DNA from 3 places in the Nocardiopsis sp. NPDC049922 genome. Region 2 is predicted to be linked to each of the others. Evidence: riboswitches for the same ligand, from Rfam matches in the RefSeq annotation. Region 2 holds a riboswitch; each other region holds the start of a gene.
The links. A riboswitch is a leader RNA that binds a small molecule or an ion and turns the genes downstream of it on or off. The one in region 2 is predicted to bind cobalamin.
Positions count from the first base shown of each region.

Region 1 (7,022 bases), on a different contig from region 2:
ACCGCGTCCCGCTCCGCCGTGCCCACGACACGGTCCACGATCCCGCCCCGGTGGAGTCCCTCCCAGTCCTGACTGTCCACGTTCCACAGGACCTGGGCCATCCCCTGCTCGCCGATCTCGTCGAGCACCTCCGGCGAGCTGTCGCCGAAGGGCGGCCGGAACAGGAGCACCGTGTGCCCGGTGTGCCTGCTGACGATCGCGCTGACCGTGGACACCTGGCGCGGCAGGTCGGCGACGGGCATGTCCGGCATGTGCTCGTGCTGGTCGTTGTGGCTGGCGATCTCGTGCCCCTCGGCATAGGCGCGCCGGTAGACCCACGGGCGGGTCAGCGCCGGGTCGGCGTTGAGGAAGAACGTCGCCGCCACCTCCTCCTCCGCCAGGACGTCCAGCAGGTGCACGGAGGTGTCGGCCGGGCCGTCGTCGAAGGTCAGCGCCACGCACCGGACCCCCTCGTCCCGGCAGTCGAGGTCCTGGTCCCCGGCGACGACCTCCCCGGGCACGGCGGGGCGCGGATCGGGGGTCTCGCCCGCCGCGGGCACGGCGTAGTCCGGCTCCTCGCGCAGTGACGCCGCCCGCGCCCGCCCGCCCAGTTCCGACAGCAGCGGTTCGGCCTCGGCGGCGTCGACCGCCACCGCGATCCGCCCGGGGGAGGAGTCCGGCGGGTGCCCCTCGCGCACGGGCGACAGGTGGCCGTCGTCGAACTCCACGACGAGGTCGCCCTCGGTGTTGAACCCGATCGAGTCGTAGCTGGCCCGGATCGGCAGGAGGCCCTCGACGTCGACGTCGGGGTGGTCCGCCAGCTCGGCCCGGAGGATCCTGTTGAGCTCCGCCAGCTCCTCCTGCCCGGCGATCAGCTCCGAGGAGTAGCGGGTCAGCCCGGTCGCGGCGTCGTACCAGTAGGTCTCGTAGCCCTGCCGCAGTCCGTGCAGGTCCTCCTCCGTGCGGATCAGGCGCACGCCGAGCACTCCGTCCCCGGCCGCGACGACCTCCCAGTCGACGGTCAGGCTCACCGGGTCGCGGCTGGCGCCCCGGAAGTCGAGCACCTCCCGGTCGACGAGCCGCGCGAGCCCGTCGGCGAAGGCCGGCGCGCCCTCGAACTCCGGGTAGGCGACGGTGACCGCCAGGCCCTCGGGGACGTACGGGTGGTCGGCGAAGTCCGCGGCGTCGCCGGTCCACTCGGAGACGGGTCCCTCGGCCGCGTCCAGGACGACCGCGATCCGGTCGGCGGCGCTCGCGTCACTCTCGGGGGTCGCGCACGCCGTGGCGGTCAGCGACACCGCGGCGATGACGGCGCCGGGCCAGCGGAGGCCGACCCGTCCCACGTCAGGGCCGTGGACGTTCGGAATCTGACGTGCTCGGGTCGACTGCTCCACCGGACGTGCTCACCCCTGCCGGACGGTTGGCGGTTGATGGCAGCAACATAGGTGACCTGGGCCACCCGGCTGGGGCGGTGTCCACATGTGGTCACCCCCCTGGCGCGGGCGGCGCGGTCGTGTCAGTCTTCGCCGTGCTCCTCGTCGGCCCCGTCCGCGTGCTCGTGGCCCTCGTGGTCGGCCCCGGCGTCCTCCTCCGGGTGGCCGTCGTGGTAGGCGGAGCCCGGTGTGGTCGTGCCCAGCAGCTGGGAGACGGTGACCATGGTGTATCCGCGGGCGTCCAGCTCACGGATGATCTGGTGGGAGGCCTCGACGGTGGTGTCGTGGATGTCGTGCATGAGGATGATGGCGCCGTCGGACGCGCCGCCCAGGGCACGGCGGGTGACCACCGAGGAGTTCCGGTCCTTCCAGTCGTTGGTGTCCACGCTCCACAGGATCTGGGCGAGCCCCATCTCCTCGGTCAGGGAGGCGACCCCGTCGTCGGTTGCGCCGTAGGGCGGGCGCATCAGGTCCATGGTGTAGCCGGTCTCGCGGTACACCTGGGCCTGGACGGTCTCCAGTTCATCGCGGGCAGCGCCCTGGCCCAGGGCGGACAGGTCCGGGTGGCTCAGCGTGTGGTTGGCGATCTCGTGGCCCTCCGCGTAGGCGCGACGCACGATCCGGGGCTGCTCCATGACCGGGACGCCGGTCACGAAGAAGGTGGCGCGGGCGTCGTACTCGGCGAGGGTGTCCAGCAACTCGGGGGTGCGTCCACCGGGGCCGTCGTCGTAGGTCAGCGCCACGCACCGGGTCTCCGGGTCGGAGCAGTCCACCTCGTCGTCGACGGGCGAGATCACGCCCGGCCGCTCCTCGGTGACACCGTCCTTGTCCGCCTCGGGACGCTCGGCCACGGCGAACGCCTCCACGCCGACGGTCGCGGCGTCACGGGCGCGCACGCCCAGTTCCGACAGCAGCGGTTCGGCCTCGTCGCGTTCGACGACCACGTGCACCGGCCCGGCGTCGGGCGCCGCGACCTGCCCGGCGTCGAACTCCACGACCAGGTCGCCGTCGGGGTTGAAGCCCACCGAGTCGAACAGCGCCGCCACCGGGAGGACGACCGACGCGTCCACGTCGTCGGGCGCCCGGTCCCGGACGAGCCCGGCGAGCTCGGCCAGTTCGTCCTGCCCCGCGATCAGTTCGTTGGAGCCGTGCGCCAGTCCGGTGTCGGTCTCGTACCAGTAGGTGGTGTGGCACTCGCGCGAGCCCTCGGAGTCGGTCTCGGTGCTGGTCATGCGCACGCCGACCGTGGTGCCCTCGGCCGCCGTCAGGTCCCATGCGGCGGTGTAGGACTCCGCCCCGGGGTTGGCCGCCTCGAAGGCCGCGACGTCGGTGTCGAGGGCGCGCGAGAGGAAGTCGGCCAGCGGTTCGGCGTTGGGCAGGACCGGGTAGGTCACGGTCGCGGCGATGTCGCCGTCGTAGGACAGCTCGGCCTCCTCCACGTCGACCACGTCCGCCGGGTCGACCACGGTCAGCCGGTCGGGCTCGCCCGTGGCCGGGGGCGGGGCGCTCTCCTCCGCCGATCCGTGCGCGGCGTCGTTGGAGGCGAGCTGGCCGGGCCCCCACACGGACCGGGCCGCGAAGAACAGCAGTCCCGACAACACCACCAATGCGACGAGGGCCGTGACGAGGGGGCGAAGGACGGCCTTGGCCCGCGGGGATTCTTTGTTCACCTGGGGTACTCCACGTTCATCGTCAGACGAACGTTCGCGGGGGCGGCGGGGGAGGGCCGTCCGCGCGTAACGCTTGTGTCGGGTGTGATGCGCGCCAGACGGCAGGGGTTCACGGCGGGATGGTGCGCGAAGAATGGGGTGTCCACACCAGGTGCAGGGGTGTGAGGGGGTCTCCCTATACTTGCACTCGTGGAAGGTACGCGCTCCACTTCCGAGCCGGGTGTCACCGGTGGGGAGTGTGGTGCGCGTCGCAAGAGGGAACCCGGTGGGAATCCGGGACTGCCCCGCAGCGGTATGTGGGAACGACAGTCGCCAAAAGCACTGGTAATCCGGTCGGTTTGGTCGGAAACTGGGAAGCGGTGACCAGTAGGTCGTCGGTGCGCGCACCGGCGGTGCCCACGAGTCCGAAGACCTGCCTCCACCCGGCGGCGCACCCGTGCCGCCGGTGGTCCCGTGCCCCGAGGGAGGGCCGAGGTCGGTGGCGAACAGGTGCGTGTCCGCGGAACGCCCCTCGGCGTGGCCTGCCCTCGGAGTCCCCTCGCGGTCGGAACCCGGCTTTCGACGAGGGAGAGAAGCTTCATGACCACGCCACCGGCCGCGAAGGCGGCCGTGCGCTCCACGGTGCACGGTTACCCGAGGATCGGCCCGCGCCGCGAACTCAAGCGCGCCAGCGAGTCCTACTGGAAGGGCCGCACCAGCGCCCAGGACCTGGACGCGGTCGCCGCCGACCTGCGCAGGGGCGTCTACGCCCAGCTGCGCGAGGCGGGCGTCGACGACCTGCCGTCCAACACGTTCTCGTACTACGACCACGTGCTCGACACGGCGGTCCTCTTCGACCTGGTGCCGTCCCGCTTCGCCTCCCCGGCGACCGCGGAGGACCGGGACGAGCAGCTGCGCCGCTACTTCGCCCTCGCCCGGGGCGTGCAGGGCGCGCCGCCCCTGGAGATGACCAAGTGGTTCGACACCAACTACCACTACCTGGTCCCCGAGCTCTCGCCGAGCACCCGTCCCCGCCTGGTCGGCGACAAGCCGGTCGCCGAGTTCCGTGAGGCGGCCGAGGCGGGCTACCACACCCGTCCGGTCCTGGTCGGCCCGCTGACCTTCCTCCTCCTGGCCAAGGCCGCGGACGACGCGCCCGAGGGCTGGGCGCCGATCGAGCTGCTCGACCAGCTCCTGGACGCCTACGCCCGCCTGCTGGCCGACCTCAGGGCGGCCGGGGCCACCGAGGTGCAGCTGGACGAGCCGATCCTGGCCACCGACGAGGGCCGCGCCGCCGTCGACCACCTGGAGCGCGTCTACCAGCGCCTGGGCGGGCTCACCGACCGTCCCTCCCTGCTGGTCTCGACCTACTTCGGTTCCATCGGCGCCGCCGCGCTGCGCGTGCTCAAGGACTCGCCGGTCGAGGCGGTCGGCCTGGACCTGGTGACCGACGCCGAGGGCGTCGACGACCTGGTCAAGGTCTCCGGACTGGGCGGCACCCGCCTGGTCGCCGGTGTCGTCGAGGGCCGCAACGTCTGGCGGACCGACGTCCCCGCGGCGGTGGCCACGCTCGGCACCCTCCTCGCCCTCACCGACGAGCTGACCGTGAGCACCTCCTGCTCGCTGCTGCACGTGCCGATCGACCTGGACGCCGAGACCTCCCTCGCCCCCGAGCTGCGCGCGGCCCTGGCCTTCGCCAAGCAGAAGGCCGAGGAGGTCGCCCTGCTGGGCCGCGTCCTGTCCGAGGGCGCCGAGGCCGAGCACACGGGCCGGGAGTCCGACGGAGCCGACCCCGCGTTCACCGACGCTCGGGTGCGCGCCCGCCTCGACGCGCTGGGGCCGGAGGCCTCCGAGCGTCCGCAGGACCGCGACGTCCCCACGGACACGCCGCTGACCACGACCACGATCGGGTCCTTCCCGCAGACCGCCGAGCTGCGGCGGGCGCGCGCCGCCCACCGCAGGGGCGAGCTGGGCGAGGAGGAGTACCGCCGGATCCTCCGCGAGGAGGTCGACCGGGTGATCGCGCTCCAGGAGGAGATCGGCCTGGACGTGCTCGTCCACGGCGAGCCCGAGCGCAACGACATGGTGCAGTACTTCGCCGAGCAGCTGCGGGGCTACGCCACCACCGAGAACGGGTGGGTGCAGTCCTACGGTTCGCGCTGCGTGCGCCCCCCGATCCTGTACGGGGACGTCTCACGCCCCGAGCCGATGACGGTCGAGTGGATCACCTACGCCCAGTCGCGCACCCAGAAGCCGGTCAAGGGCATGCTGACCGGTCCGGTGACGATGCTCGCCTGGTCGTTCGTCCGTACCGACCAGCCGCTGGGCGACACCGCCCGCCAGGTCGCGCTCGCCCTGCGGGACGAGATCGCCGACCTGGAGCGCGCCGGGATCCGCCACATCCAGGTGGACGAGGCGGCGCTGCGGGAGCTGCTGCCGCTGCGCGAGGAGCAGCGGGCGGCCTACCTGGACTGGGCCGTGGGCTCGTTCCGCCTGGCCACCTCCGGCGTCGCGTCGAGCACGGTCATCCACACGCACATGTGCTACTCCGAGTTCGGCCTGATCGTCGGTGGGATCGAGGCGCTCGACGCCGACGTCACCAGCGTCGAGGCGGCCCGCTCGCGCATGGAGCTGGTGGAGGACCTCGGCCGCCGCGGCTACAAGCGGGGGATCGGCCCCGGCGTGTACGACATCCACTCGCCGCGCGTGCCGTCGGTGGAGGAGATCGAGGCGTCGCTGCGCCTGGCGGTCGCGCACATCGACGCGGGCAGCCTGTGGGTCAACCCGGACTGCGGTCTCAAGACGCGCGGGTACGCCGAGACCGAGCAGGCCCTGCGCAACATGGTCGAGGCGGCCAGGCGCGTGCGGGCCGACCTGCCCGGCGCGAACTAGGCGGGACGGGCGCGGGGCGACGAGCGCGCCCCGGACACGGACACCGACGCGCGTCCGCACGCGCGGGGGCCGCGGCGATCTCCGCCGCGGCCCCCTGACGTGTCCGGGGTGGGATCAGGTGCCGACCAGGGCGAGCGCCGCGGCCCCGGCGTTGAGCATGATCTCCTCGGTGTGGTCGGGCAGGACCAGGTCCTCGGGGCTGCCCTCGGACAGCAGCGAGGGCATGATCTGGTACTCGATCCGGATGTTGAGGTTGGCGCTGCGGACGAGCAGGACCGCCTGGGGGACCTCGTCGCCCACGTAGTCGTACCGCGTGACCACGTATCGTGCCTGGTCGCCGAGGTCGACCTCGCGGTCGTCCTCGACGCCCTCGGCGAGGTAGAGCGAGTACTCGGTCGCGCCCGTGACGTCCTGCCTGGCGGCCTCGAAGTCGCTCGTGGCCTGGTCGACGGAGTCGGCGGCCGAGTAGGGCACGGAGTAGGTCAGGCGCAGCGAGGCGTAGTCGTCGGGGCCGTTGCCCTCGGGCGCCTCGGCCAGCGTGCTGGAGCACCGGGCGGTGGTGTCCTGGACGGACTTCTCGGCGGCCTCGGTGAGCAGGAAGTCGGAGGTCACCTGCTCGGTGAAGGCGTCGCAGGGCTCCGCGGGCACCGCGTAGGGCGGCTCGCCGGCCGGGGCGGCGTCGGTGTCGGGCGCGGCCTCGGCCGCGTCGTCGTCGGTGTCCTCGGTGGTCACGGTCGTGTCGTCGGCGACCGGAGGGGTCGAGGAGCCGTTGGTCACGAGCGTGACCAGGACGGCGATCACCAGGACGACGATGATGACTCCGCCGACGATGACCACCCACAGGCCCGCCTTGCTCCCCCCGCCGCCCGAGGGCTGGGGAGGGGCGTACCCCTGGCCGCCGTAGTGCTGCTGCGCGCCCCCGTACATCCGCTGGTCCCCGGGGTATCCCGCGCCGTAGCCCGGCTGACCGCCGGTGTTCGGGTCGTACGGGGCGCCCTGCGGGGGCTGGGGCTGGCCGTAGGGCGGCTGGGCCCCGTGGTCACCGCCGCCGTACGGGTTCTGGGGCGGC
Region 1 covers NZ_JBFAME010000002.1:244,378-251,399, reverse strand. Annotated here, with positions in the region: gene AB0I72_RS05360 (polysaccharide deacetylase family protein) at 1-1,322, opposite strand, end outside; gene AB0I72_RS05355 (polysaccharide deacetylase family protein) at 1,496-3,082, opposite strand; cobalamin riboswitch at 3,305-3,517, shown strand; gene metE (5-methyltetrahydropteroyltriglutamate--homocysteine S-methyltransferase) at 3,662-5,953, shown strand; gene AB0I72_RS05345 (DUF3558 domain-containing protein) at 6,068-7,022, opposite strand, start outside.
Region 1: it holds a riboswitch for cobalamin, as region 2 does, so the genes downstream of both, metE (5-methyltetrahydropteroyltriglutamate--homocysteine S-methyltransferase) here and AB0I72_RS08920 (CoA-acylating methylmalonate-semialdehyde dehydrogenase) in region 2, are expected to answer to the same signal.

Region 2 (7,022 bases):
CGAGCGCGGCGGCGTCGGAGCCCGCACCGGGTTCGGTGAGGCAGTAGCTGCCGAGGGTCTCGGCGGAGCAGAGGTCGGGCAGCCAGCGGGCGCGCTGGTCGTCGTCGCCGTAGCGGTCGATCATCCACGCGACCATGTTGTGGATGGACAGGTACCCGGCGATGGACGGGCAGCCGGTGGCGAGCGCCTCGAAGACGACGACGCCGTCCAGACGGGTCAGCCCGGAGCCGCCGGAGTCCTCGGCGACGTAGACGCCGCCCAGGCCGAGGTCGGCCGCCTTGCGCAGGACGTCGACCGGGAAGTGCTTGGTCTGGTCCCACTCTACGGCGTGCGGCGCGAGGTGTTCGCGGGCGAAGTCGCGGGCGGTCTCGGCCAGGATGAGCTGGTCGGAGGTGAGTGCTGTCATGGTGGCGGCTCCGCTCACTTCATGACCGGGATCGTGAAGCTCGCGCCCTCCTTGGCCCCGGACGGCCAGCGGGAGGTGACGGTCTTGGTGCGGGTGTGGAAGCGGATCGAGTCGGGCCCGTGCTGGTTGAGGTCGCCGAAGCCCGACCGCTTCCAGCCGCCGAAGGTGTGGTAGGCGACGGGCACCGGGATGGGCACGTTGACGCCGACCATGCCGGTGTTCACGCGCTGGGAGAAGTCGCGGGCGGTGTCGCCGTCACGGGTGAAGATCGCGACGCCGTTGCCGTACTCGTGCTCGCTGGGCAGGCGGAGGGCGTCCTCGTAGGTGTCCGCGCGCACGACGGAGAGCACCGGGCCGAAGATCTCCTCGCGGTAGATCCGCATGTCGGGCGTGACGCGGTCGAAGAGGCTGGGGCCGGTGAAGAACCCGTTCTCGTGGCCCGGGACGGTGTGGCCGCGGCCGTCGACGACCAGGTCGGCGCCCTCGGTGACGCCGAGGTCGACGTAGCCCTCCACGCGCTCCAGGGCCTCGCGGGTGACGAGCGGCCCGAAGTCGGCGTCGGGGTCGTGGGACGCGCCGACGCGGAGGCCGGTGATGCGCTCCTTCAGGCGGGCGACCAGGGCGTCGGCGGTCTCCTCACCGACCGGGACCGCGACGGAGACGGCCATGCAGCGCTCGCCCGCGGAGCCGTAGCCCGCGCCGATCAGGGCGTCGACGACCTGGTCGAGGTCGGCGTCCGGCATGACGATCATGTGGTTCTTCGCCCCGCCGAAGCACTGGGCGCGCTTACCGTGCGCGGTGGCGGTCGTGTAGACGTACTCGGCGATGGGCGTGGAGCCGACGAACCCGACGGCTGCCACGCGGGGGTCGGTGAGGAGCGTGTCGACGCTCTCCTTGCCGCCGTTGACGACGTTGAGCACGCCCGGGGGCAGCCCCGCCTCCAGGAAGAGTTCGGCCAGGCGCAGGGGGACGGAGGGGTCGCGCTCGGACGGCTTGAGGATGAAGGCGTTTCCACAGGCGAGGGAGGGCGCGGCCTTCCAGAGCGGGATCATCGCCGGGAAGTTGAAGGGCGTGATGCCCGCGACGACGCCCAGGGGCTGGCGGAGGGAGTGGACGTCGATGCCGGTGCCGGCGTTGTCGGTGAACTCGCCCTTGAGCAGGTGCGGGATCCCGGCGGCGAACTCGACCACCTCCAGGCCGCGCTGGATGTCGCCGTGGGCGTCGGGAACGGTCTTGCCGTGCTCGGAGGAGAGCAGGCGGGCGAGGCTCTCGCGCTCGTCGTCGACGAGTTGGAGGAAGCGGAGGAGGACGCGGGCCCGGCGCTGCGGGTTCCAGGCGGCCCACTCGGGCTGGGCGCGCTCGGCGTCGGCGATGGCGGCCTCGGTCTCCGCGCGGCCCGCGAGCGGCACGCGGGCCTGGACGGCGCCGGTGCTGGGGTCGTAGACGTCGCCGAAGGAGTCGGATCGGCCGGGAACGTGCTTTCCGTGGATGAAGTGCGTCAACTCGCGGGGCTCGTCGGCCGGGTCGGGGTCGCGGGGCGCGCTGTGGTCGGTCACCATGGCAAACCAGCTCTCGTCTGGAGGCGGAGCGATGCGCGGAGCATGGGGGAACAGGGCCGCGGTGGTGTGCGGCCGGCCGGTGTCCCGGGGTGTCGGGAGGCCGGGTTCACGGTGCGCGGTCCCAGACGGCTCACCCAGACGGCGGCGCGTGCCTGGGGCGGACCGCGCGTGCCGGTGCCATGCGTGCTCGCTCCATCCTCGTGGATCACACGGACATCGAACCGCGGCCGGCGTCCTGGCTTCCGGGGCGCTCCCCGGTCACCGTGGCGGGACCGCGCTGGATCCGCACCGGCTTGCCCGCGCCGCGGCTCTGTGACGCCCACCATATAGTTGGACGTCCAAGTAAATCCAGAACCGGGTGAGCGTGAGCTGAATCACACGAAAAGTGAGACGGGGGCCACCCCGGCGGCGACTGGGGCGGCGGCCAGGGAGGCCGGGGACACGAACCTCCCTGCGTCGGCCGCTCCGAGCGCTAGCGGTCGGCGAGGAGTTTGTGGGCCTCGTCCAGGTGGGCGGGCAGTCCCTCGGGGGCGCCCGACAGCCGCGCCGCGGTGAGCTCGCAGGCCATCGCGAGCTGGGCGGCGAGGACCGCCACGGTCTCCGAGGTGCCGGTCTCCACCAGGGCGTTGGCCAGTTTGTCGGCCCGACACTGCTGCATCAGGAGGTGGCGCGACCGGAGGTCGTCGCTCTCGCGCAGGAGGCGGGACAGCACGCGCGCGCGTTCGGGGGGCTGGGTGGTGTGCGGGCCCGCCTCGCGGAGGAGCTGGACGGCGGCGCGCAGGTCGTCCCCCACGGGCGCCTTCTCGCGGACGTAGGCGCACATGCGGTCGGCCTCGGCCGCGTCATCGGCGAACAGCACCTGTTGTTTGTCACCGAAGTACCGAAAGAAGGTGGTTCGTCCCACTTCAGCATGTTCGGCGATCGCCGCGACCGTGACGTTGTCGAATCCGTGCTCGGCGAAGAGCTGGAAGGCGGCCGACACGATCAACGCACGGGCCTTACGCCGTTTACGAGCGTGGAGCGTGTCCGGGGGGTGGTGCATGAGTCGACCCTATCGAGTGGAAAGCCGGTTCTCCGTGAGACGCGGGACCATTAGGACTGTGGTCCCGAAACGCTCAGTGAGCACGCGGGTAGCGGGAAGTCGTCTGGCCGAAGCGGTTGTGGACACGGACGTCGGGCACGGCCAGGAGCCCTACGCACATGTTCCGGTTGGCCTGGAATTTTATGGCAGAACCGGTGCCGATCGACAACCTCTTGGTGCGGACGAAGCTGACCGGCATGGAATGTGGTTCCCCTCTCACGGAGGTTATGCCGCCGACTTTTCCGGCGGGACCAGAATTCTGCCGCAAGTGAATAGTCAGGCTTCTTAACTGTAGTGCCGCGTGTTGCCCGCCGCCCAATGTCGGACCCGTGTGACACAGTAGGAGACCTGAATCACACCCCTGGAGTTGGTTATGACGTATCTCCTGGTCATCGGCACGCGCAAGGGGCTCTTCACGGCGCGAAGCGAGGATCGGCGCGCGTGGGAGGTGGCCGGTCCGCACCGGCTGGACGCGGCGGACTACGCGAGCATGGACTCGGTGTACGCGGTGGGGATCGACCCGCACACCGGTCGGATCCTGGCGGGAGCCGAGAGCTCGCACTACGGCCCCAGCGTCTGGTACAGCGACGACGGCTCGACCTGGCGTGAGCCCGACGCGGCGCCGATCGTCTTCCCGGAGGACACCGACGGCTCGTTGACCCGCGTCTGGCAGATCGCCTTCGGTGAGGAGCCGGGGGTGGTGTACGCGGGCGTCGAACCGCACGCGCTGTTCCGATCGACGGACGGCGGGCTGAGCTTCCGGCTGGTGCGCGCCCTGTGGGACCACCCGCACCGCGCGGAGTGGTTCCCCGGCGCGGGCGGCGGCGCGATCCACACGGTCCTCCCCGGCCTGTTGGCCTCGGGCGACCGGTCACCGGACGGCATGACCGTGGCCATGTCCACGGGCGGCGTGTACCAGACGCGGGACGCCGGAGCCAGCTGGGCGCCCGCCAACCGGGGCGTCTCGGCCGTCTTCCTGCCCGACGAGGAACCCGAGTTCGGGCAGTGCGTCCACAAGGTCGCGGCGGCCCCGGACGGCGTCATGTACCTCCAGAACCACCACGGGGTCTACCGCAGCGGCGATCCGGCGGGCGAGGGCTGGACCGCGATCGAGAAGGGGCTGCCCTCCAACTTCGGGTTCGCGGTGGTCGCCCATCCGCGGCGGCCGGAGACCGCGCTGAACTTCCCCGTGCTCAGCCAGGAGGTGCACCTGCCGCCCGGGAACAGGCTGGGCGTGTACCGGACGGACGACGGCGGGGACAGCTGGCGGGCGATGACGGAGGGGCTGCCCCAGGGACCCTACTTCGGCATCGTGCTGCGCGACGGGGCGTGCACGGACGGGGCGGACGTCCCCGGGTTCTACTTCGGGACGCGCACGGGCGACGTCTACGCCGCCACGGACGACGGGGAGCGCTGGCACCAGGTGGCCGCGCACCTTCCCGACGTCCTGTGCGTGCGCGCGGTGGAGGTCTGAGATGCGGGTGACCGTCCACCTGCCCGGGTTGCTGCGGGCGGACGCCGACGGCGCCGCCCACGTCCCGGTCGAGGTCGACGACGGCGCCAGGCTGAGGGGTGTCCTCGACGCCCTGACGCGGCGGTACCCGGGCCTGGACCGCCGGATCCGCGACGACCAGGGCTCCCTGCGCCGCTACGTGAACGTGTTCGTCGGCGAGGACGAGTGCCGGGGCATCGGTGGACTCGACGCCCCGGTCCAGGACGGCGCGGACGTGCGGCTGCTGCCCTCGGTGGCCGGGGGCTGAGCCCCTCAGCGGCGCATCGGCATCGGCCGCAGGTAGGTGAGGCTCCGCCACACCCACTCCAGCGGGCCGAGGCGGAACCGCCCCATCCACAGGCGCGCGCCGACCGCCATCAGCACGAAGTACGCCGTGGCGACGCCGTACTGGGCGAGGACGGTGATCTCGCCCTGGAAGGGGCTCATGGTCAGGAGGAACACGGCGGTGCTGCCCAGGTAGACGGTCAGGGTCATGCGGCCGAGCGGGGCGAGCACGCCCAGGACGCGGGAGGCCGCACGCCCGCGGCCGACCAGCCACCAGACCAGGCCGAGGTAGAACAGGGCGCCGCCCAGCCCCGAGAGCGAACCGCCGAGCGAGACGAGCGCGTCGGAGGCCGGGTGGGTCACCGGCGTGCCGTCGGCGCCGAGGTGGACGGGCACGCCGGCGGCGTCCAGCTCGATCGGGAAGAGCAGGTCGGACGCGAACATGAGGGCCATGCCGACGGCCTGGCCGACCAGACCCGTCCAGACGAGGCGGACGGGCAGACGGGAGGGCGCTCCCCCGAACGCGGGCGTGCGCGCCAGCCACACGCCCACGCAGAAGAACGCGAGCGTCTGCGGGACGAGCGACACCAGGATCCACGCACCGCCCGTCGGCATCAGGAGCTCGAAGCCCGGGGCGAGGGCGAAGAGGGCCGCGGCGGCGATGACCGGGCGGTGGCGGGAGCCGGACACCAGCACCGGCATGAGCGGTGCCAGGACGACCGCGGTGATCGCGTAGTGGGTGAGGATGTCGCCGTCGAAGACCAGCAGGTGCGGAACGCCGAACAGCAGGCCGAGCGCCACGTAGCGCCGGACCATGACCGCCATGGGGCGCTGGCCGCGCCCGACCGCTCCCCGCCAGGCGAGGACGGCGCCGACGCCGAGCAGCACCATGAGCATGGCCCGGGCCTTGCCGGACATCAGCAGCGAGGCGCCGGTGTCGACGACGGAGGTCAGCGTGCTCGGGGCGAGTTCCCCCGCGCGTTCGGCGGCGAACACGACGACGGTCACGTTCATCATGACGACGCCGATCATCGCGAGCGCCCGCGCGACGTCGAGGAAGGCCACGCGGGGCGCGGGCTCGGACGGTGCTCGGGCCGCTCGGGCCGCTTCGGTCACGGGGTCCTCCTCCTTCGTTGGCACCCGTACACGGTCCCTCGCGGCCCCCGGGCGGCACATCGGCCGAAGCGCCGACCCCGCGCCTCGTCCTTTCGGTCGAGGCCGCCGTGGGGATCCCCTCCTAGCCTGAGGACATGGCGTTGAACAGGGCTCTCGCCCGAGTCTCCGGACACCTCACGGCCACGGACGAGGGCCTGCCGAGGCTGGTCGCGTGGGCGGCGGGTGTGCTGCTCGCCCTCCTCTGGTGCGTCGACCTGGGCAACACGGTGCGCGTCCTCGGCGAGGAGGACTGGGCCGGGCCGCCGGAGCGGTCCCTGTACTTCCTGCCCCTGGTCTCCGGGGCCGTGCTCGTCGTCCTGGGGTGGATCGCGCTCTGGCCGAGGACCCGGGCGGCGGCGACCGCGGTCCTCGGGGTGTGCGGCGCGCTCGTGACGGCGGCGGCCTCGGCGGTGCTGTGGCCCGCGCCCAAGGGGGTGTTCGGCTACTCGCTCGCGTCGTCCGAGGCGTTGGGGCTGCTGCTCCTGCTGACGCTCGTGGCGCTGCGGTGCCGGGTGTGGCAGATCGGCCTGGTGTCGGCGCTGGCCTTCGGGGCGTTCCTCACGGACTACCTGCGCGAACCGTACTGGTCGGGTCAGCTCTCGGGGACCCTGGTGGCCGTCGGGGTGGGGCTGGCGCCCGGCCTGTTCCTGCGCTGGCGGGCCGCCCAGCACCGCGAGCACATGGCGACCGTGCGGGCGCAGGAGCGGCTGTCGCTCGCCAGGGACCTGCACGACGTGGTCGCGCACGAGGTCACGGGGATCGTGGTGCAGGTGCAGGCGCTGCGGTACATCGCGGAGAGGGATCCGGAGGCGGTCCGCGCGGCCCTGCCCGGGATCGAGGCGGCGGGCGGCAGGGCCCTGGAGTCGATGCGCGGCATGGTCTCCCGGCTGAGGGAGCCGGACGACGCGCCGCTGGCGGCCAACGTCGCGCAGGGACTGGAGCAGTTGGCCGCGCCCGCGCGGGGCGGTCGGCCGGAGGTCTGCGTGCACGCGAGCCAGGCGGTCGGCGACCTCCCCACGGACGTGGGCACGGCGGTGCTGCGGA
Region 2 covers NZ_JBFAME010000004.1:1,281-8,302, reverse strand. Annotated here, with positions in the region: gene AB0I72_RS08925 (acyl-CoA dehydrogenase family protein) at 1-406, opposite strand, end outside; gene AB0I72_RS08920 (CoA-acylating methylmalonate-semialdehyde dehydrogenase) at 421-1,965, opposite strand; cobalamin riboswitch at 2,173-2,307, opposite strand; gene AB0I72_RS08915 (TetR family transcriptional regulator) at 2,438-3,007, opposite strand; gene AB0I72_RS08910 (sialidase family protein) at 3,420-4,520, shown strand; gene AB0I72_RS08905 (MoaD/ThiS family protein) at 4,522-4,806, shown strand; gene AB0I72_RS08900 (DUF418 domain-containing protein) at 4,812-5,939, opposite strand; gene AB0I72_RS08895 (histidine kinase) at 6,074-7,022, shown strand, end outside.

Region 3 (7,022 bases), on a different contig from region 2:
TTGGACTTCCACAGCGCGATGTCGGCCTGCATCGCGACCTCGGTGGGCATCCAGTGGTTGTTGCAGCCCGCCAGATACTTGTCCCACGCCCACGTGTACTTGAGCGGGAGCAGCTGGTTGACGTCGGCGCGGGCGTTGATCATCGCCTTGTCGTCGACGTTGACGCGCGCGGCGTCACGCTCGATCTCCCCGAGGCCGCTGGCGGCGCTGGCGCTGTGGTCGGGTGCTGTGGTCATGCTGCGGTCGCTTTCCGTTCTCCGGCCGGGCCGGACGTTGGTGATGCGTGATGTCTGGGGCGGGGGCCCGGCGCGGGGCCGCCCGCGGCGTGCGCGGACGGCCCCGCGGCGCGGAGCTCCCGGACGGGCGGGCCTACTGGCAGGCCTCGCACTCGGGGTCCTCGATGGAGCACGCCTGGCCCTCCACGATCTCGAACTCGTCCTCACCGGCGCCGGTGGGCACGGGGTTCGGAGCGGGGCTCGGGCTCGGGCTGGCCACCGGGGCCGGGCTGGCCACCGGGCTCGGGGCCGGAGCCGGGGCCGAGCCGGAGGACACGGCGTTGAGGCGGCCGTCCGTACCCTTCAGGGTGCTCTTCTCCACGTGGGTGGCGCTCTGCGAACGCAGGTAGTACGTGGTCTTCAGACCGGAACGCCACGCGCGGCGGTACAGCGTGTCGAGCTTGCGACCGCTCGGAGCGGCCATGTACAGGTTCAGAGACTGCGCCTGGTCGATCCACTTCTGACGGCGCGAGCCGGCGTCGACGAGCCAGTTCGGGTCGAGCTCGAAGGCCGTCGCGTACAGCGCCTTCAGGTCGTCCGGAACCCGGTCGATGGCGCCCAGGCTACCGTCGTGCAGCTTCAGGGCGGAGACCATGTCGTCGTCCCACAGACCGCGCTCCTTGAGGTCGCGCACCAGGTACGGGTTGACGACGGTGAAGTCGCCGGACATGTTCGACTTGACGAACAGGTTCCGGTAGACCGGCTCGATCGACTGGCTCACGCCGGTGATGTTGGCGATGGTCGCGGTCGGGGCGATGGCCATCACGTTGGAGTTGCGCATGCCGGTGGTGCGCACGCGCTCACGCAGCGAGTCCCAGTCCAGGGTCTCGCCCCGGTCCACGTCGAGGTCGCCTCCGCGCGCCTCGGCGAGCAGCCGCAGCGAGTCGATCGGCAGGACGCCCTTGCTCCACAGCGAGCCGTCGAAGGTCTCGTAGGAACCGCGCTCGGCCGCCAGCTCCATGGACGCCTCGATGGCGTAGTAGCTGATCAGCTCCATGCTCTCGTCGGCGAAGTCGACCGCGCCCTCGGAGGCGAACGGCGTGCGCAGCTTGAACAGCGCGTCCTGGAAGCCCATGAGGCCCAGACCCACGGGGCGGTGGCGCATGTTCGCACGGCGCGCCTCGGGGATCGTGTAGAAGTTCACGTCGATGACGTTGTCGAGCATCCGCACGGCGGTGCGCACGGTGCGGCGCAGGCGCTCGGCGTCCAGACCGTTGGGGCCGGTGTGCTGGGCCAGGTTGACCGAGCCCAGGTTGCAGACGGCGACCTCGTCGGCGCTGGTGTTCAGCGTGATCTCGGTGCACAGGTTGGAGGAGTGCACGACGCCCGAGTGCTGCTGCGGCGAGCGCAGGTTGCACGGGTCCTTGAACGTGATCCACGGGTGGCCGGTCTCGAACAGCATGGTGAGCATGCGGCGCCACAGGTCCACGGCCTGGACCTGCTTGAAGACCTTGACCCGGCCCGCCGCGGCCTCGGCCTCGTAGTGGGCGTAGGCCTCGGCGAACTCGGCCCCGTACGTGTCGTGCAGGTCGGGGACCTCGTCCGGCGAGAAGAGCGTCCAGGTGCCGCCCTGCTCCACACGCTGCATGAACAGGTCCGGAACCCAGTTCGCGGTGTTCATGTCGTGGGTGCGGCGGCGCTCGTCACCGGTGTTCTTGCGAAGGTCGAGGAACTCCTCGATGTCGATGTGCCAGGTCTCCAGGTACGCGCAGACCGCGCCCTTGCGCTTGCCGCCCTGGTTGACCGCGACCGCGGTGTCGTTGGCGATCTTCAGGAACGGGACGACGCCCTGGCTCTTGCCGTTGGTGCCGCGGATGTGCGAGCCCAGGCCGCGCACCGGCGTCCAGTCGTTGCCCAGGCCGCCCGAGTACTTCGACAGCATCGCGTTGTTGCTGATGCCGTGGAAGATCGACTGGAGGTCGTCGCCGACGGTGGTCAGGAAGCAGGAGGACAGCTGCGCGCGCACCGTGCCCGAGTTGAACAGGGTGGGGGTGGAGGCCATGAAGTCGAACGAGGACAGCAGCTCGTAGAACTCGATGGCGCGGGCGTCCCGGTCGTCCTCGTTGAGGGCCAGACCCATGGCCACGCGCATGAAGAACGCCTGCGGCAGCTCGTAGCGGACCTCGTCGCTGTGCAGGAAGTAGCGGTCGTAGAGGGTCTGGATGCCGAGGAAGGTGAAGTTCTCGTCCCGCTCGGGGCGCAGGGCCGCGCCCAGGCGCTCCAGGTCGAACGTGGCCAGCGCCGGGTCGAGCTGGCCGAGGTCGATGCCGCGGCCGACGTAGGCGGCCAGGTAGGCCGGGTAGCGGTCGGCCATCTCGGACTGGCTGGCGGCCTGGGGGGAGCCGGCGATGAAGGTGAGGGCCTCGCGGCGGAGTGTGTCCAGCAGCAGGCGGGCGGCCACGTAGGAGTAGTCGGGGTCGACCTCCACGAAGCTGCGGGCGGCCATGACCAGGGCCAACTCCACCTCGGCGTCCGAGATCCCGGGGTAGAAGCCGCGGCGCGCCTCGGTGAGGACCTTGTCCGCCGAAACACCGGTGAGCCGCGCGCAGGCCTCGGTTACGACGTGCTCGATCCGGTCGACGGCGGCGGGGGGCGCGGCGTCGTGGGTCGGCTCGGGCCGAACGGATGCGGGCACGGCCTCGACGTCAAGGGTCATACAGCGGCTCCAACCTCGGTAGAAGAGTCCCGGCGGGGAGGGACACGAGAAACACGGCCACGGCACACCGGTGGGCCGACACGCTCAGTGCGCGTGGTCATCGTGACCGGTGGGTCGCGGTGGCCCGCTCTCGAAGCCCCGTCGTCGGCGCACGCTCCGGTGCGCGCCGGTGGCAGGTCCCCGGGCTCGTGGTCGGTCTCCTGAGCGTCGCTCCCCGGGGGTCTCTCGGGGGATCCCAGTACGTGTGCGGAGTCCGATCCCACTCGCCGCTGCGGGCAGTCCCGGATGCGCACCGGGTTCCCTCTCGCCTCACCCCGTCGGGGTGAACCACCAGCGGGACTAGATACTACATCTTGGGGATGGGACGTTGGAACACCGCAAGATGATGGCGTGTCATGGATTTTTCCCAGGAGTCGACCGCGACGGAGGGCACGTCGGCGGCGTGGTATGGGGCGCGCGAACATGCCCGCTTCATGGGGGTTTGGACCATCGATTCGAAGGTGTGCGCGACCGCGACCCGACACAGCCTAGGGGCCCGCGAGCGGTGTGACGCACCAGGCGCGTCAGAAAGCTCACGACACGCGCCGCAGGGCCGCCCGCGCTCGGCGCGGCGTGCCGAACGGCGGCGGGGTCAGTCGGTGTCCAGCAGGCCGTCCAGGTCGTCCTCACCCAGCCCCAGGTCGGTGCGGACACGGAACCGCATCCGTAGGAGTTCGTCGAGCAGATCGCGCACGTACGGCGAGGCCGCGGCGTCCATGTGGGCGCGGATCCCGACGGTCGCCCAACGCTCGGCGCCCGCCAGGTCGTCGTGCGCGTACAGCACCTCGGCGATGTGCACGTAGGTGGGCAGGCCGAGCACCGGCTCGCCTTCCAGTCGTTTGAGCTGCGCGTAGGCCCGATCGGTCTCGTCCAGTTGCAGCAGGGCGCCCGCGCTCAGGGCACGCGCGTCGATCACCGTCGGACCGCCGTCGTCGATCGCCCGCTGGTAGGCCGCGCACGCGTGCTCGTACTCCTGGGCGATCTCCCACTGCTCACCCGCGCGCACGAACAGCTCCGCGCGGGTGATCTCGCTCCCGGCGTCGACCCGGTTGGCCAGGTCCTGCAACTGGGCGGCGACGGGGCCGTGCTCACCCGACCGGACGGCGTGGAACTCCATACGGTCGAGATCGGCCGTCGTCACGTGGGTCAACCGCATCGCCCCCATCCCCTAACTCGCGCTCCCGCGCGCCAGTCAGGGTCTGGCGCGCTCCAGCGCCTGCCAGAACCCCTGGCGCAGTCCGTCCCGGACCTCGTCCCTCAACAGGTGGTCGATCGGCAGCGAAGAGCCCTGGAGCAGACGCGCCTCCAGGTCGGAGGGCATCCGAGGTCTCCGGGCGAGGACCGCCTCGACCCACAGGGCGGGCGCCTCGCGCGCGATCGACTCCGCGAAGTCGTTCCCTTCTTTGTGTGCGACATGCACCGCATCGTCAACGGTATGCGCGGCGGCGCGTGTCTGCTGGGGATATCCAGGACTGGGACCGGGTTCCTGGTGTCCCCGTCGGCCGAAGTGGCCGTCATGGTCGGGACCAGTACGCGGCGGACCCCCGTATCCGGGAGCCGCCCCGCCGCGGCGTGCGGCGTCAGTTTCCGTACTGGTCCCATAGGTAGGGTTTGCGTCGTTCGCACCCCCGAAACCCGGTGTGTCGCCCGGACCGAAACGCGGGTCCGCCTGGGGTGGCGGCCCACTTCTCTGCGGCGGTGGGTGCCCCTGGGGGGTGTCTGAGGCGAACGATCGCTGGGGGCCGGTCCCCGCGGCGAAGGACCGCTGCGGCCCCGTACCCGCGGCGAACGACGGCTGTGGCCCGGTGCCGCCCGCGAAGGACTGCTGCGGGCCCGTCCCGTTGGTGAACGCGGGCTGGGACCCGGTCGCCGGGTGCTGGTGGGCGCCCGGCCCGACCTGCCCCGGAGCCGCTCTGCCGGGCAGACCGTACCCGTTCTGCTCGGCGCCGTGCGCGCCCGGGTCTCCACCGGGGTAGGCGGCCTGGCCGCTCTGCCCGCCGCGCGCGTGTCCACCCGCGGTCGTCGGCGACGCGCCCGGGAAGGCGCCGTTGCCGCTCATCGGCACCTGGGCGCCGGAGGGGAACCCGTTGGCGTCGATGGGACCGGGCGACGGGGTGTCCGTGGAGGGGCCTGCGAGGTGGTCGCCGCGCTGTTGGGCGAGCGAGCGCCGCATCGCGCGCAGCTGGTCCATGGCACTGCCCTGGGGGGCGGACTGGGGGCCGGTGCTCGCGAAGATCGCGTCGAGGCCGCCGTTGGCGCTTCCCGCGGGCTCGACCCTGCTGCCGCCGGGCTGGGCCTCGACCGGCTGGCGGCGGGTGTCGGGCGCGGACCGGGCACGGCCGTTGGAGAACGGCGTCGTGGTCTTGGCCGCGGTCTCCTGCGTGGAACCGCCGCTGGTGAGCAGGTTGACGTAGGGACGCAGGTGGCCGGCGCCGATCTCGATGAGGTCGTCGCACTCCCGGCGCAGGGTTCGGGAGATGGTCCAGTTGCCCTCGACCGAGATGTGCACGACGGTGACACGGACGCCCAGGTCCTGCACGTCCGCGACGACCGACGCCATGTCCTCGTCACCGCTGACCAGGACGGCGTCGCACAGGACGCCGGTGCGCGCGAGGGTGGTGAGATCGCGCTGGACGTAGCTCTCCACCCCCTCACGGCGACCGGGGCGTATCCGGGCCGCGCGGAACTTGATGCCGGGGATGTCCGCGATGCCGTCCTGTTCCTGGGTGCGCCGGTCGTCGGCGACGGCCTCGTACCAGTAGCAGCGCAGGAGCGGCAGGCCGGTGCGGTCCCGCGCGACCTCGTTGAGGAACTGGACGAGACCGGAGTAGTCCCAGGAGACGGAGTCCCGGTTGCGGGTTCCGTGCACGGCCATCGCGCCGTCCGCGAGAAGGTATCCCGCGTCGACGAACAACGCGCAGCGGTCCACGTGACACCGCCCCCTTCCCTGTTGACTCTGGGGCCATATCCATGACCGGCCACAGCCTAGCCAAGTCTGTCTTGTTTTGCGTGCCAGCCGTGAACACCCACGGTTATGGCCACGCTACGCAGCGGCGAAGTTCCGAGGTGACTCGCCCCTTTCACGACCCACACAGCGTCACCGGGAAGTCATACCGAGTCGGGACTTCAGGTCCGCATGGGCGCGGTCAGGGCGACCGTTCCCACCATCACGGCGTCCTGGTGGGACTGGATTCGGATGTCCGATTCCCGCCCCAGTACTGCGTCGAATCGGACCACGTCCGTCCCGAACGTGGCGGGGTCCCCGACGGCCCCGCGCGCGGAACCGACGAAGCCGTTGGCCGCGCCCGCGTGTCCACCCCGTGGCGTGAGAACGGTTCCGTCCACCGTCACCGAGTCACCGTCCAGGCCCGCGTCGCCCTCCCACGCGACGACGTCGACGGTGGACGGCACCGCGGCGGGCAGCAGCCCGGACACGGGGAAGCCGACCGCTCCGCCCTGGAAGACCAGGTCGGTGTGGTCGAGGACCATCGCCTGGTTGTACGAGCCCACGCGGGGGTCCTCCAACACCACCACCAGGCTCCACCCGGCGTACACGCCGCGGCCCTCGGCCGCGGGGACGTCGGCGACCCACCACTGGCCGCCGCCCTGGGCGCGCACGAGGTCGGTGACGTCGGCGAACGCGTGGTAGGCGGGGTATCCGGGCAACTCGACGACGTGGGTCTCGTCCGCCTGGACAGTCCGGTACTCGTCCGCGGCGGGACCCTTGATCCGCGCGGTGGGCGCGTCCTGGTGACCGCTCGCGGAGAAGTACAGGCCCGCCCAGCGCACGGTGCCGCCCTCGGGCAGTTCCCAGGTCGCGGAACTGGAGGAGGCGGTGTCGGGGTTCCCGTCCCGATCGAGCGGCGCCATCTCCCAGTGGTCGTTGTCGCGAAGGTACCCCTCCCGTGCCCGCGCCTGGGCGCAGAACCCCTCCAGCCCCAGACCGGAGGGGCCGTCCGGGGGCTCGTGCTCATGGTCGGGCCAGGGCCACGGCCACGGGATCTCCGGGGGCTCGGGGGGATCCGGCTCGACACAGGTCATCAGGGCGTTGC
Region 3 covers NZ_JBFAME010000013.1:52,741-59,762, reverse strand. Annotated here, with positions in the region: gene AB0I72_RS21930 (ribonucleotide-diphosphate reductase subunit beta) at 1-236, opposite strand, end outside; gene AB0I72_RS21925 (ribonucleoside-diphosphate reductase subunit alpha) at 370-2,931, opposite strand; cobalamin riboswitch at 3,085-3,278, opposite strand; gene AB0I72_RS21920 (hypothetical protein) at 3,563-4,135, opposite strand; gene AB0I72_RS21915 (NYN domain-containing protein) at 4,163-5,899, opposite strand; gene AB0I72_RS21910 (sigma-70 family RNA polymerase sigma factor) at 6,097-7,022, opposite strand, start outside.
Region 3: it holds a riboswitch for cobalamin, as region 2 does, so the genes downstream of both, AB0I72_RS21925 (ribonucleoside-diphosphate reductase subunit alpha) here and AB0I72_RS08920 (CoA-acylating methylmalonate-semialdehyde dehydrogenase) in region 2, are expected to answer to the same signal.